Regions from separate parts of the Pseudomonas sp. PS02290 genome, predicted to be linked through region 2. Evidence: predicted binding sites of a transcription regulator. Region 2 holds the regulator's gene; the other holds the start of a gene.

Region 1 (6,361 bases), on a different contig from region 2:
CATGTCCGCATCGTAGACGCGGTAGCAATCGATGCCTTCGCGCTTGACCCACTTGCTCAACGCCTTGACGTTCTTCTGCAGGCGATTGGCGAACATCTGCCCGCCTTCGCTCAGGCGCGGTTGCTCGATGACCGGCGCGGGGGCCGGCGTCGGCTTGATCGGGTTGCCATTCTTGTTGTACTGGCGCTCCTGCGGCTCGTCCGGCGCCTGATCGTAGGCGGCTTGCTCACGCTCGGCCTGACGCTGCTCCGGGGTGCGACGCTCGCCGGTGACGAACTGATCCGGCAGCACTTTGATCAACAACAGCTTGCACGGCAGTGCGCCGTTCCAGAACGCGTACTGCTTGTGGCTGCGAATGCCCATGCGCTTGCCCAGGTCAGGCGCACCGGTGAACACCGCCGCTTCCCAGTTCAGGCAGGCCTGACGCAGGCGCTCGCCGAGGTTCTGGTAGAGATACAACAGGCTGGCTTCGTCACCGAGACGCTCGCCGTACGGCGGGTTGCAGATGACCAGACCGGTCTGGTTCTGATCGGGACGCGGCTCGAAGGTCGCCACTTCGCCCTGGTAGATCTTGATCCACTCGCTCAGGCCGGCGCGCTCGACGTTGTTGCGGCCCGGCTGGATCAGACGCGGATCGGCTTCGTAACCCCGAATCCACAGCGGCGGCTTCGCCAGACCCGCTTGCGCACGCTCCAGCGCTTCGTCATGCAGCTTGCGCCAGATCGCCGGCACGTGGCCCAGCCAGGCGGAGAAACCCCAGCGCTCGCGCTTGAGGTTGGGCGCGATGTCGGCGGCAATCATCGCCGCTTCGACCAGGAAAGTACCCACGCCGCACATCGGGTCAGCCAGCGCGCCGCCTTCAGCGGCAATGCGCGGCCAGCCGGAACGGATCAGGATCGCGGCGGCCAGGTTTTCCTTGAGCGGCGCGGCGCCTTGCTGCAGACGGTAGCCGCGCTGGTGCAGGCTATGGCCGGAGAGGTCCAGGGACAGAATCGCTTCGCCGCGGTCCAGACGCAGGTGCACGCGCAGGTCCGGGTTGAGCTTGTCCACCGACGGGCGTACGCCGTCTGCCGTGCGCAGGCGGTCAACGATGCCGTCCTTGACCTTCAATGCGCCGAAATGGGTGTTGTCGATGCCCGAACCGTGGCCGCTGAACTCCACGGCCAGCGTGCCTTCCGCTTCCAGATGGTCAGCCCACTCGATGTCATGCACGCCGTGGTAGAGGTCCTCGGCATCTTTCATCGGGAAACGCTTGAGCACCAGCAGCACCCGGTTGGCCAGACGTGACCACAGGCACAGCCGGTAGGCGGTTTCCATGTCGGCGGTGCCGCGGATGGCGGAAGTATGTTCGCGGGTTTCCTCGAGACCGAGGGCGGTGGCTTCCTCCGCCAGCAAGCCTTCGAGGCCTTTTGGGCAGGTGAGGAAAAGTTCGTAACGGTCCGACATGAGTATTCCAGAGCCTAAGGCCATAGCGGCCGGACAACGCATTGTCCGGCCCGATTCCAACAGACGCCTTTCAAGGAGGACGCCTGCGCGGCACACAGTTTGTGCCTGTCCCTCGCACCGATACATTTCGAGTGCGACGGTCCGCCAGCGCATCAACGCCGACGTTTTGATGTTAAAAAACCACTATTCAGCACGACGGTGGCTGCAATAAAAAGTCACATCGCCGACCCTTCGTCGTTTTTCCACTGACCGCAAACGGCCAGCACTCTCAATTGCGAAACACTTGCACTGCCACGTGAAAGCCCCGGTTCAAAGGGGCCCTCTTACAAAACTGCGCTGAAACGCGTCAGCGCTTATGGTCGTAATGCCTGAATGGTTACGTTCTTATGACAAAACGATCATTCACAGCGTATGCCTCATTGGTTAGAAATCACCCAAGGTCATCGCCGCAACGGCGGTGGCCGCAAGCCCGCGACGCCGGCAGCGGGCTGCTAACGGCAGAGGATTTTCTGCCGGACCTCAACCTGAGGTCTCCAGGGACATTACAGTCAACAAACGAGGGCAACACCCTATGAGAAGACTTAAGCGTGATCCGATGGAAAGAGCATTTTCGCGCGGATACCAGTACGGCGTATCCGGTAAATCCCGTGAGCTTTGCCCATTTACTCTACCGTCAGTGCGTCAAGCCTGGATCAATGGCTGGCGAGAAGGACGCGGCGACAACTGGGACGGTATGACCGGCACTGCGGGCATTCACAGACTCAACGAACTTCACGCGGTCGGCTGACGCCACCCTCACGTTACAGCCTGACCTAAAGCTTCTTCGACATTCCTGATCGCTTCATCATGACCACGCACGCCCCACCCGGGCGGCGGGCTAAAGCCCAAGAGGGGTTCCAGTCGGAACCCCTCTTTTCGTTAACGCCACTAGCGATCAGACCGCTTGGCGAGTCATCGCTGCGATCGCGTCCACCGACTCGCGAATCAGCGCCGGCCCTTTATAGATAAAGCCCGAATAAATCTGCACCAGACTCGCCCCCGCCGCGATCTTCTCGGCTGCGTGCCTGCCTTCGGTGATGCCGCCAGCGGCAATGATCGGCAAGCGCCCACCCAACTCACCCGCCAGCACCTTGACGATGTGCGTGCTCTGCTCGCGCACCGGCGCGCCCGAAAGCCCGCCCGCTTCGTCACCGTGGGGCAAACCCTCGACGCCCTTGCGGCTGAGGGTGGTGTTGGTCGCGATCACCGCGTCCATCCCCGATTCCAGTAACGCGCTGGCGACCAGCACGGTCTCTTCGTCGCTCATGTCCGGGGCAATCTTGATCGCCAGCGGCACGCGTTTGCCGTGGATCAGCGTCAGCGCTTCCTGACGCACCCGCAGGGCTTCGAGCAGTTGCTTGAGCGAATCGCCGAATTGCAGGCTGCGCAGTCCCGGCGTGTTGGGCGAGCTGACGTTGACGGTGATGTAACTGGCGTGGGCGTACACCTTGTCCAGGCAAATGAGGTAGTCATCCACGGCGCGCTCGACCGGCGTGTCGACGTTCTTGCCGATGTTGATGCCCAGCACGCCGTTGTACTGCGCGGCCTGCACCCGGCTCACCAGATGGTCGACGCCCAGGTTGTTGAAGCCCATGCGGTTGATGATCGCCTGGGCGTGGGGCAGACGGAATACGCGCGGTTTTGGATTGCCCGGCTGCGGGCGCGGCGTGACCGTGCCGATCTCGACGAAACCGAAGCCCAGTTGGGCGAAGCCGTCGATGGCCGCGCCGTTCTTGTCCAGCCCTGCCGCCAGCCCGACCGGGTTGGGGAAGCGCAGGCCCATTACGGTCACCGGCAACTGCATCGGCGCCTTGTTGAACAGGCCGTTGAGCCCCAGACGCCCGCCCGCTCCGATCAGGTCAATGGACAGATCGTGGGAGGTTTCCGGGGAGAGTTTGAACAGTAACTGGCGGGCCAGGTTATACATGGGCGGGGGCGGCTCGATTGCGGCTGGGATCAGCGGCGGATTATAAACGCCGGTGCGGGCGAAGCGCGAGGCATGTCGAGAACTTTGCTTACAACCTCGGCTCCCGCTGGCATATGGCTTGCTTAGTGCCTATATCGACTCGATCCAATGGCGGAGCGAGACACAGGACAACGACGTCGCTGGCGCCCCGGTTCGATCGGGGCGAGGCGGCGTTTTTTTTGGACGATTGGCAGCGCTGACCAGCGCGTCGGCCTCCACGCGGAATGGCACTCATGAATGACACGCTTACACCCTCGCTGGCCTGGGTCAACGGCAGCGATGCACCGGAACTGACCAGTGTCGACCTCGGCTTCATGGCGCTGACCGACAGCGCCTCACTGATCGTCGCCGCGACCCAGGGCTTCGCTCAGCCCTATGGCCTGCACATCAACCTGCACCGGCAGACATCGTGGGCCAACCTGCGCGACAAACTGGTCAGCGGCGAACTTCACGCCGCCCACAGCCTTTACGGTCTGGTCTATGCCGTGCAACTGGGGCTGGCCGGGCCGGCAAAAAACATGGCCGTGCTGATGGGGCTGAACCAGAACGGCCAGAGCATCAACCTGTCGAGGGCGCTGCAGGATGCCGGCGTGACCACTCCTGAGGCACTCGATCGGCGCACGCACCAATGCGACTCAAAACTGACCTTCGCTCAAACCTTCCCCACCGGCAATCATGCGTTGTGGCTGTATTACTGGCTCGCGAGCCAGGGCATTCATCCGTTGCGCGACGTCGACAGCGTGGTGGTGCCACCGCCGCAGATGGTCGAGCACTTGCAGGCCGGGCGCATCGACGGCTTTTGCGTCGGTGAGCCGTGGGGTGCCAGCGCGGTTCAGCAGAACCTGGGTTTCACCCTGGCGACCTCCCAGGCCATCTGGCCGGATCACCCGGAAAAGGTGTTGGCGTGCAGCCTGGAATTTGCCGAGCAGTACCCGAACACGGCGCGAGCGCTGGTGATGGCGGTGCTTGAAGCCAGCCGTTTCATCGAAGAGAGCACCGACAACCGGCGCAGCACCGCGCAGCTGCTCAGCGCCGCCGAGTACGTGAATGCACCGGTCGGCGCCATCGAATCCCGGCTACTGGGCGAGTACGACGACGGGCTCGGCAACCGATGGCACGACCACCACGCGATCCGCTTCCATGGCGACGGTCAGGTGAACATGCCCTGGCTGTCCGACGGCATGTGGTTCATGACCCAGTTCCGCCGCTGGGGTTTGCTCCGCGAAGACCCGGATTATCTCGACGTCGCCCGCAGCGTCCAGCAGCTCGACCTGTACCGCGAGGCCGCCGACGCACTGGGCATCGCCGTCCCGCCGTCGCCGATGCGCAGCAGCCAGTTGATCGACGGCAAAATCTGGGACGGCAGCGACCCGGCGCGTTACGCCCGCAGCTTCAAGCTGCACGCGCTGGCCGATGCCGCCCTCGTTCATGCTGATCGCTGAGGAGACGCCAAGATGCTGCGAATCCTGTTGATCAACGACACCCCCAAAAAGGTCGGGCGCCTGAAAGCGGCGCTGACCGAGGCCGGCTTCGAGGTCATAGACGAATCCGGGCTGATCATCGACCTGCCCGCCCGAGTCCAGGCCGTGCGCCCGGACGTGATCCTCATCGACACCGAATCGCCGGGCCGTGACGTGCTGGAGCAAGTGGTGCTGGTGACCCGCGATCTGCCGCGCCCCATCGTGATGTTTACCGACGAGCACGACCCGGTCGTGATGCGTCAGGCGATCAAGTCCGGGGTCAGCGCCTACATCGTCGAAGGCATTCACGCACAGCGCCTGCAGCCGATTCTGGACGTGGCCATGGCCCGCTTCGAAAGCGATCAGGACCTGCGCGCGCAACTGCATGCCCGCGACCAGCAACTGGCCGAACGCAAGCGCATCGAAACGGCCAAGGGCCTGCTGATGAAGATGAAGCAGTGCAACGAAGAAGAGGCCTACACCCTGATGCGACGCCAGGCCATGAGCCGGCAGCAGAAACTGATTCAGGTGGCGGAACAAATCATTGCCATGAGTGAATTGCTGGGCTGAGCCTTTCCTTTTCCGAGCCGCGCGTGCTTGTTTCATCCAGACGGTTTCATCCAGACGGTTTCATCCAGCCCGTCTCTCCAGCCCGCAGCTCGCGGCGCACATTTGGCCCATGTATTGCTAGCTACACATCACAGGTAGCCAACGGCGGTTGCCCACTCACGACAAAGACGTCGCACCCCTTCGCGAAAGCGCACAGGGCTGCGGCGTTTTTCGTTTTTGCCCTGAACACATCGGGGCGGGTGGAGTGCCGGTCTGGTGCTTCGCCTGCGTGACCTGACCCGTAGCGGTGCGAGCGACATCTCCACCGAACACGAATCCCTGCAGATGAGGTGGTAGATGAACACGAGTTTCTGGAAAGCCGGCCATAAACCGACACTGTTCGCAGCGTTCCTGTATTTCGACCTGAGCTTCATGGTCTGGTACCTGCTCGGCCCGATGGCCGTGCAGATTGCCGCCGACCTGCATCTGACCACCCAGCAGCGGGGCCTGATGGTCGCCACGCCGATTCTCGCGGGTGCGGTGCTGCGCTTCATCATGGGCATGCTCGCCGATCAGTTGTCGCCGAAAACTGCCGGGATCATCGGCCAGGTCATCGTCATCACCGCGCTGCTGGGCGCCTGGCAACTGGGCATTCACAGCTATGAACAGGCGCTGCTGCTCGGCGTATTCCTTGGCATGGCCGGCGCGTCTTTCGCTGTGGCCCTGCCCCTCGCCTCCCAGTGGTACCCGCCGCAGCATCAGGGCAAAGCCATGGGCATCGCCGGCGCCGGCAACTCCGGCACTGTATTCGCCGCACTGATCGCGCCCGTCCTCGCCGCCAGCTTCGGCTGGAACAATGTGTTCGGCTTTGCCGTCGCGCCATTGCTGCTGACCCTCATCG
Region 2 (6,361 bases):
CAGCGGTAAGGCTTATTCGCCTTCGTCGAACTTGTTATTGATCAGTTCGACCAGTCCTGCCAGCGCGGCATCGGCTTCTTCACCTTCGGTGGCCAAGTGAATCAGGGTGCCCTTGCCGGCCGCGAGCATCATGACGGCCATGATGCTTTTGCCGTCGACCATGGTCTCCGGCGTGCGACCTACCCTGATCTGGCAAGGGTACTTGCCGGCGACGCCCACGAATTTGGCGGCGGCCCGGGCGTGCAGACCCAGCTTGTTGATGATGGTGATTTCTAGAGCGGGCATCGCGATGGAGGTCCTTTCAGCTTAGGTCGCGGTGGCGGACCTGAACATTCTTGAGCGATTGCTGCAGCACCTGACCCAGACGTTCGGTCAGGTAGACGGAGCGGTGGTGCCCGCCGGTGCAGCCAATGGCAATAGTGACGTAGGCGCGGTTGCTGGCGGCGAAGCGCGGCAACCACTTATTGAGGTACGAAAAGATGTCCTGGAACATTTCTTCGACGTCCGGTTGAGCCGCGAGGTAATCGGCAACCGGCTTGTCGAGGCCGGACTGCTCGCGCAGCTCGGGCTTCCAGTACGGGTTCGGCAGGCAGCGCACGTCGAACACCAGATCGGCGTCCACGGGCATGCCGCGCTTGAAGCCGAAGGATTCGATGAGGAAGGCAGTGCCCGGCTCGGGTTTGTTCAGCAGGCGCAGTTTGAGAATGTCGCGCAGCTGGTAGAGATTCAGGTGCGTGGTGTCGACCGTCAGATCAGCCAGGTCGATGATCGGACCGAGCAGGGTTTTTTCGTCACGAATCGCTTCGGCCAGCGAGCGGGTTGCCGTGCTCAGCGGGTGACGACGGCGGGTCTCTGAAAAGCGCTTTAGCAGGGTGGCTTCATCGGCGTCGAGAAACAGCACGTCGCACTGGATGTGCCGGGCCCGAACTTCGGCGAGCATGCGCGGGAATCGCGTCAGGTGACTGGGCAGATTGCGCGCGTCGATCGAGACCGCCAGCAGGGGCTCAGCCAGTTCGGTGTTGATCAGCGCGCGCTCCGCCAGCTCTGGAAGCAGGCCGGCGGGCAGATTGTCGACGCAGTAGAAACCGCTGTCTTCAAGGACATCGAGGGCCGTGCTCTTGCCGGAGCCGGAGCGGCCGCTGACGATGATCATCCGCATGATCAGTGACCGTTCTGGACGTCGAGCACGACGCTGTAGAGCTCTTCGTCGGTTTTGGCACCGCGCAGGCGCTTACGCACATCATCACGGTCGAGCATGCTGGCGATCTGGCGCAGCAATTCAAGGTGAGCATCGGTGGCCGCTTCCGGGACCAGCAACACAAACAGCAGGTCAACCGGTGCGCCGTCGATGGCGTCGAAATCGATGGGTTTTTCCAGATGCAGTACGGCGCTGACAGGCGTTGAGCAGCCCTTCAGGCGGCAGTGGGGAATGGCAATGCCATTACCGAATCCGGTGGAGCCGAGCTTTTCACGGGCAATGAGGCTGTCAAACACGACCTGCTCATCCAGATCAGGCACTTGCGTGCCGATCATTTTGGCGATGTTCTGGAGTACGGCTTTTTTGCTGCCGCCTGGCACGTTCACGAGTGAACGGCCAGGGGTCAGGATATTTTCAAGTCGGATCATGGGTGGGGAGTGTCAGCGAGCAGTCGCGCCTTGCAGCAGACTTTGCTGTTTTTCCTTATGTTTTTTGAGTTGGCGGTCAAGCTTGTCGGCAAGCAGGTCAATGGCTGCGTACATGTCGTCGTGTTCGGCGTTGGCAACCACTTCAGCGCCAGGAACGTGCAAGGTGGCTTCGATTTTCTGCTTGAGCTTCTCGACCTCCATGGTGACCTGCACATTCGTGATCTTGTCAAAGTGGCGTTCCAATCGGGCGAGTTTCTCGCCGATGTAGGTACGCAGAGGTTCAGTCACTTCCAGCTGGTGTCCACTGATGTTGACTTGCATACAGCTTCTCCTTCGTTGCCAGTGCATTAAGAGGCAGGCGTAATGCCTGCCACTGGAACGCTTTGACGTGTGACCTTTACATCAGTCGCTTGCGTTCGCTGGACGGCGAGATCCCAAGGGATTCGCGGTACTTGGCGACTGTGCGACGGGCCACTTGAATGCCTTGTGCTTCCAGTAAACCAGCGATCTTGCTGTCACTCAACGGCTTTTTCTGATTTTCCGCAGCGACCAGTTTTTTGATGATCGCGCGAATCGCCGTGGACGAGCATTCGCCGCCTTCGGAGGTGCTGACGTGGCTGGAAAAGAAATATTTGAGTTCGTAGATCCCGCGCGGGGTGTGCATGAACTTCTGCGTGGTCACCCGGGAGATCGTCGATTCGTGCATGCCGACCGCTTCCGCGATGTCATGCAGAACGAGGGGCTTCATGGCTTCGTCACCGTACTCAAGGAAGCCTCGCTGGTGTTCGACGATTTGCGTGGCCACCTTCATCAGCGTCTCGTTGCGGCTCTGCAGGCTCTTGATGAACCAGCGAGCTTCCTGCAGCTGATTGCGCATGAACGTGTTGTCGGCACTGGTATCGGCGCGACGCACAAAACCTGCGTACTGCGGATTGACCCGCAGGCGCGGCACGGATTCCTGGTTCAGCTCCACCAGCCAGCGCTCGTTGTCCTTGCGCACGATGACGTCAGGCACGACGTATTCGGCTTCGCTGGACTCGATCTGCGAGCCGGGGCGCGGATTGAGGCTCTGGACCAGTTCGATGACCTGACGCAGGTCGTCTTCCTTGAGCTTCATGCGGCGCATCAGTTGCGCGTAGTCGCGGCTGCCGAGCAGATCGATGTAGTCACTGACCAGCTTCTGCGCTTCCGCCAGCCACTTGGTTTTGGCGGGCAGCTGGCGAAGCTGCAGCAGCAGGCATTCACTCAGGTTGCGAGCGCCGATGCCGGCAGGCTCGAACTGCTGAATGCGGTGCAGAACGGCTTCGATTTCGTCCAGCTCGATATCGAGCTCAGGGTCGAAGGCGTCGAGCATTTCTTCGAGTGTTTCGTCGAGGTAGCCCTGATTGTTGATGCAGTCGATCAGCGTCACGGCGATCAGGCGATCGGTGTCCGACATTGGCGCCAGGTTGAGTTGCCACAGCAGGTGGCTTTGCAGGCTCTCGCCAACGGAGGTGCGGGTGGTGAAATCCCACTCGTCATCGTCGTTGCTGGGCAGGCTGCTGGCACTGGTCTGATAGACGTCTTCCCACGCGGTGTCGACGGGCAGCTCGTTGGGAATGCGCTCGTTCCAGTCGCCGTCCTCCAGATTGTCGACGGTAGGCGCCGATTCCTGGTAGGTGGGTCCCTGAACATCAGCGTTGGGCTTTTGCTCTACGTTATCCGCCAAGGGGTCGGCGTTGTCGAAATCGTCGCCTTCCTCCTGCCGTTCCAGCATCGGGTTCGACTCCAGCGCCTCCTGAATCTCCTGTTGGAGATCCAGCGTCGACAACTGAAGCAATCGGATTGCCTGTTGCAGCTGAGGTGTCATCGTCAGCTGCTGGCCCATTCTCAAGACTAGCGAAGGTTTCATGGCAGGGCTTAACACCTTATTCGCCGGCGCACTGCGCGCCATTTACTAGCAGGGCGCCGAGGGCGCCAACTTAAGCAAATTATATGCCTGAAGCTGGAGGGTTTGCCTAGAGTGTGATGACAATTAAAAAACGAGGTTGGCGATGGCGCACATTGCGGGAGCCGCACAACCTCATGTCATCACTGCGGTTACAGGCGGAACTCGTGACCCAGATACACTTCCTTGACCAACTGGTTGGCCAGGATGGATTCGGCGTCGCCTTCGGCAATCAGCTGTCCATCGTTGACGATGTAAGCGGTTTCGCAGATATCCAGCGTCTCACGCACGTTGTGGTCGGTGATCAGCACGCCGATCCCTTTGGCCTTGAGGTGGTGAATGATCTGCTTGATGTCGCCCACGGAAATAGGGTCAACACCGGCGAAGGGTTCGTCGAGGAGAATGAATTTCGGCGAAGTGGCGAGGGCGCGTGCGATTTCCACACGGCGACGTTCACCGCCCGACAGGCTCATGCCCAGGTTGTCGCGAATGTGGGTGATGTGGAATTCCTGCAGCAGGCTTTCCAGCTCCTTGCGGCGGGCAGCGCGATCGAGCTCCTTGCGGGTCTCCAGGATCGCCATGATGTTGTCCGAGACGGAGAGCTTGCGGAAGATCGACGCTTCTTGTGGCAGGTAGCCAATACCGGCGCGTGCACGGCCGTGCATCGGCTGATGGCTGACGTCCTGGTCGTCGATCAGGACGCGACCCTGATCCGCTTGAACCAGGCCGACGATCATGTAGAAACAGGTGGTCTTGCCGGCGCCGTTGGGGCCAAGCAGGCCGACGATCTGGCCGCTCTCGATGGACAGGCTGACGTCACGTACGACCTGGCGGCTTTTATAGGCCTTGGCCAGGTGCTGGGCTTTCAGCGTCGCCATTACTGGGCCTTCTGCTGGTCGGTTTTCTTTTTCGGCTGGATGACCATGTCGATACGAGGGCGTGGTGCGGTGACCTTGGTGCCATTGGCACGACCGGCGTTCACGACCTGCTTGACGGTGTCATAGACGATTTTCTCGCCTTCGGACGTGTTGCCGTCGTTGACCACTTTGGCCTTGTCGATCAGCACGATGCGGTTCTGGGCCGCGAAGTACTGAATAGTGACGCCCCAGGCCTGAACGATCGGCTTGTCCACCGATGGCTTCTGCTCGTAGTAGGCCAGGTTGCCCACGGACGTGAACACGTCCACGTCGCCTTGCGGTGTACGGGTGATGGTCACGGTGTTGCCGGTGATCTTCATCGTGCCCTGGGTGATGATGACATTGCCTTTGTAGGTGGCGATGCCTTGCTTGTCGTCCAGCTGCGCGTCATCCGACTGGATGTGGATGGGTTGATCGCGATCCGTCGGCAGAGACCAGGCGCTCGCGCTTCCCAGTGCTGCGCCCAGGCCGAGCAAAAAAGGAAGGGTTTTAACGAGCCTCATACTGTCCTCTTACGTTGGATAGCAGGTTCATCCTGCTTTCTTTCAGATACGCTTTCATACCCGTGCCGGTCGTTACACCGCCAAGGCCGTCGATTCTAACGGGTTGGGCAGTCTCCGCATATTGCTTCTGCGGGAATACAGTCATGCGGCTGCTGGTGATGATGGTGGTGCGGTCTTTTTCGTCGGTGCGGTTGATGCGCACCGAGTCGATCAGCTCGACGTGATCGCCCCCCGGCGACACTTCGGCGCGAACGCTCTGTACGTGCCACGGGAAGGTAGAACCTCGATACATCTGCAGCACCGGCGTGGTCATCAGGGTGACGTCGGTGGCTTTCAAGTGCTCGACCTTGTCCGCGGTCATGTCGTACTGCATGGTCCCGTCGGGCAGGTACTGAATACTGTGGGCGTTGGTCGCGTAGTAATCGACAGCGCTTTCATCGACGGCAGCCTTGGGTTGATCGAGAAAGCTTTCCGGACTGATGTTCCAGTAGCCGACCGCTGCCAGCAGCAGTGCCAGCACACCGAACAGCAGAAACGTTCGAAACTTTTTGCTCAGCATAAATGCACTTCTATAGGTAGGCGGCGTGAGCCGCTTCGAGGTTGCCCTGAGCCTTCAGGATCAACTCGCAGAATTCGCGGGCAGCGCCTTCGCCGCCACGTGCCTGGGTAATGCCGTCGGCATGCTCGCGGACAAAGCTGGCGGCATTGGCAACAGCCATGCCCAGGCCCACCCGGCGAATGACCGGCAGATCAGGCAAATCGTCGCCCAGATACGCGACCTGCTCGTAGCTTAGATTCAGTTGCTGCAAAAGCTCGTCGAGGACCACGAGTTTGTCTTCGCGGCCCTGATAAAGGTGCGCGATGCCGAGGTTCTTCGCGCGCCGCTCAACCACGGGGGTCTTGCGTCCGCTGATGATGGCAGTCGTCACACCCGAGTTGATGAGCATCTTGATGCCCTGGCCGTCGAGGGTGTTGAAGGTCTTGAATTCACTGCCGTCTTCGAGGAAATACAGGCGTCCGTCGGTGAGTACGCCATCGACGTCGAAGATCGCCAGTTTGATGTTCTTGCCGCGTTGCATCAGGTCATTCATATCGGCGCTCATTTACATGACTCCTGCGCGGAGCAGGTCTTGAAGATTGAACGCGCCAACCGGGCGATCGTTCTCGTCGACCACGATGAGTGCGCCGATCTTGTTGTCTTCCATGATTTTCAAGGCTTCGGCCGCGAGCATTTCCGGGCGCACGGTCTTGCCGTGGACGGTCATGACTTCATCGATGGTCGCCTGGCGTATGTCGATCGGGCGATCCAGGGTGCGACGCAGGTCGCCGTCCGTGAAGATACCGGCAAGCCGGCCGTCGCTCTCGAGGATGGCGGTCATGCCAAGCCC

The links. The regulator sigma-54, encoded in region 2, starts transcription at its own class of promoters, with help from an activator protein. The targets are predictions, from matches to a motif close to ANTGGCATNNANNTTGCTNT.
Region 1: the regulator sigma-54 is predicted to act here: its motif matches at 3,518-3,537, upstream of QMX88_RS18995 (CmpA/NrtA family ABC transporter substrate-binding protein).

What each region holds. Positions count from the first base shown of each region.
Region 1 covers NZ_JASCOY010000048.1:22,075-28,435, reverse strand. Annotated here, with positions in the region: gene rlmKL (bifunctional 23S rRNA (guanine(2069)-N(7))-methyltransferase RlmK/23S rRNA (guanine(2445)-N(2))-methyltransferase RlmL) at 1-1,446, opposite strand, end outside; gene rmf (ribosome modulation factor) at 2,018-2,233, shown strand; gene QMX88_RS19000 (quinone-dependent dihydroorotate dehydrogenase) at 2,381-3,412, opposite strand; gene QMX88_RS18995 (CmpA/NrtA family ABC transporter substrate-binding protein) at 3,685-4,893, shown strand; gene QMX88_RS18990 (ANTAR domain-containing response regulator) at 4,906-5,481, shown strand; gene QMX88_RS18985 (nitrate/nitrite transporter) at 5,818-6,361, shown strand, end outside.
Region 2 covers NZ_JASCOY010000017.1:71,135-77,495, reverse strand. Annotated here, with positions in the region: gene QMX88_RS10875 (HPr family phosphocarrier protein) at 13-285, opposite strand; gene rapZ (RNase adapter RapZ) at 302-1,159, opposite strand; gene ptsN (PTS IIA-like nitrogen regulatory protein PtsN) at 1,162-1,626, opposite strand; gene hpf (ribosome hibernation-promoting factor, HPF/YfiA family) at 1,639-1,947, opposite strand; gene QMX88_RS10855 (RNA polymerase factor sigma-54) at 2,024-3,517, opposite strand; gene lptB (LPS export ABC transporter ATP-binding protein) at 3,706-4,431, opposite strand; gene lptA (lipopolysaccharide transport periplasmic protein LptA) at 4,431-4,973, opposite strand; gene lptC (LPS export ABC transporter periplasmic protein LptC) at 4,960-5,532, opposite strand; gene kdsC (3-deoxy-manno-octulosonate-8-phosphatase KdsC) at 5,543-6,076, opposite strand; gene QMX88_RS10830 (KpsF/GutQ family sugar-phosphate isomerase) at 6,077-6,361, opposite strand, start outside.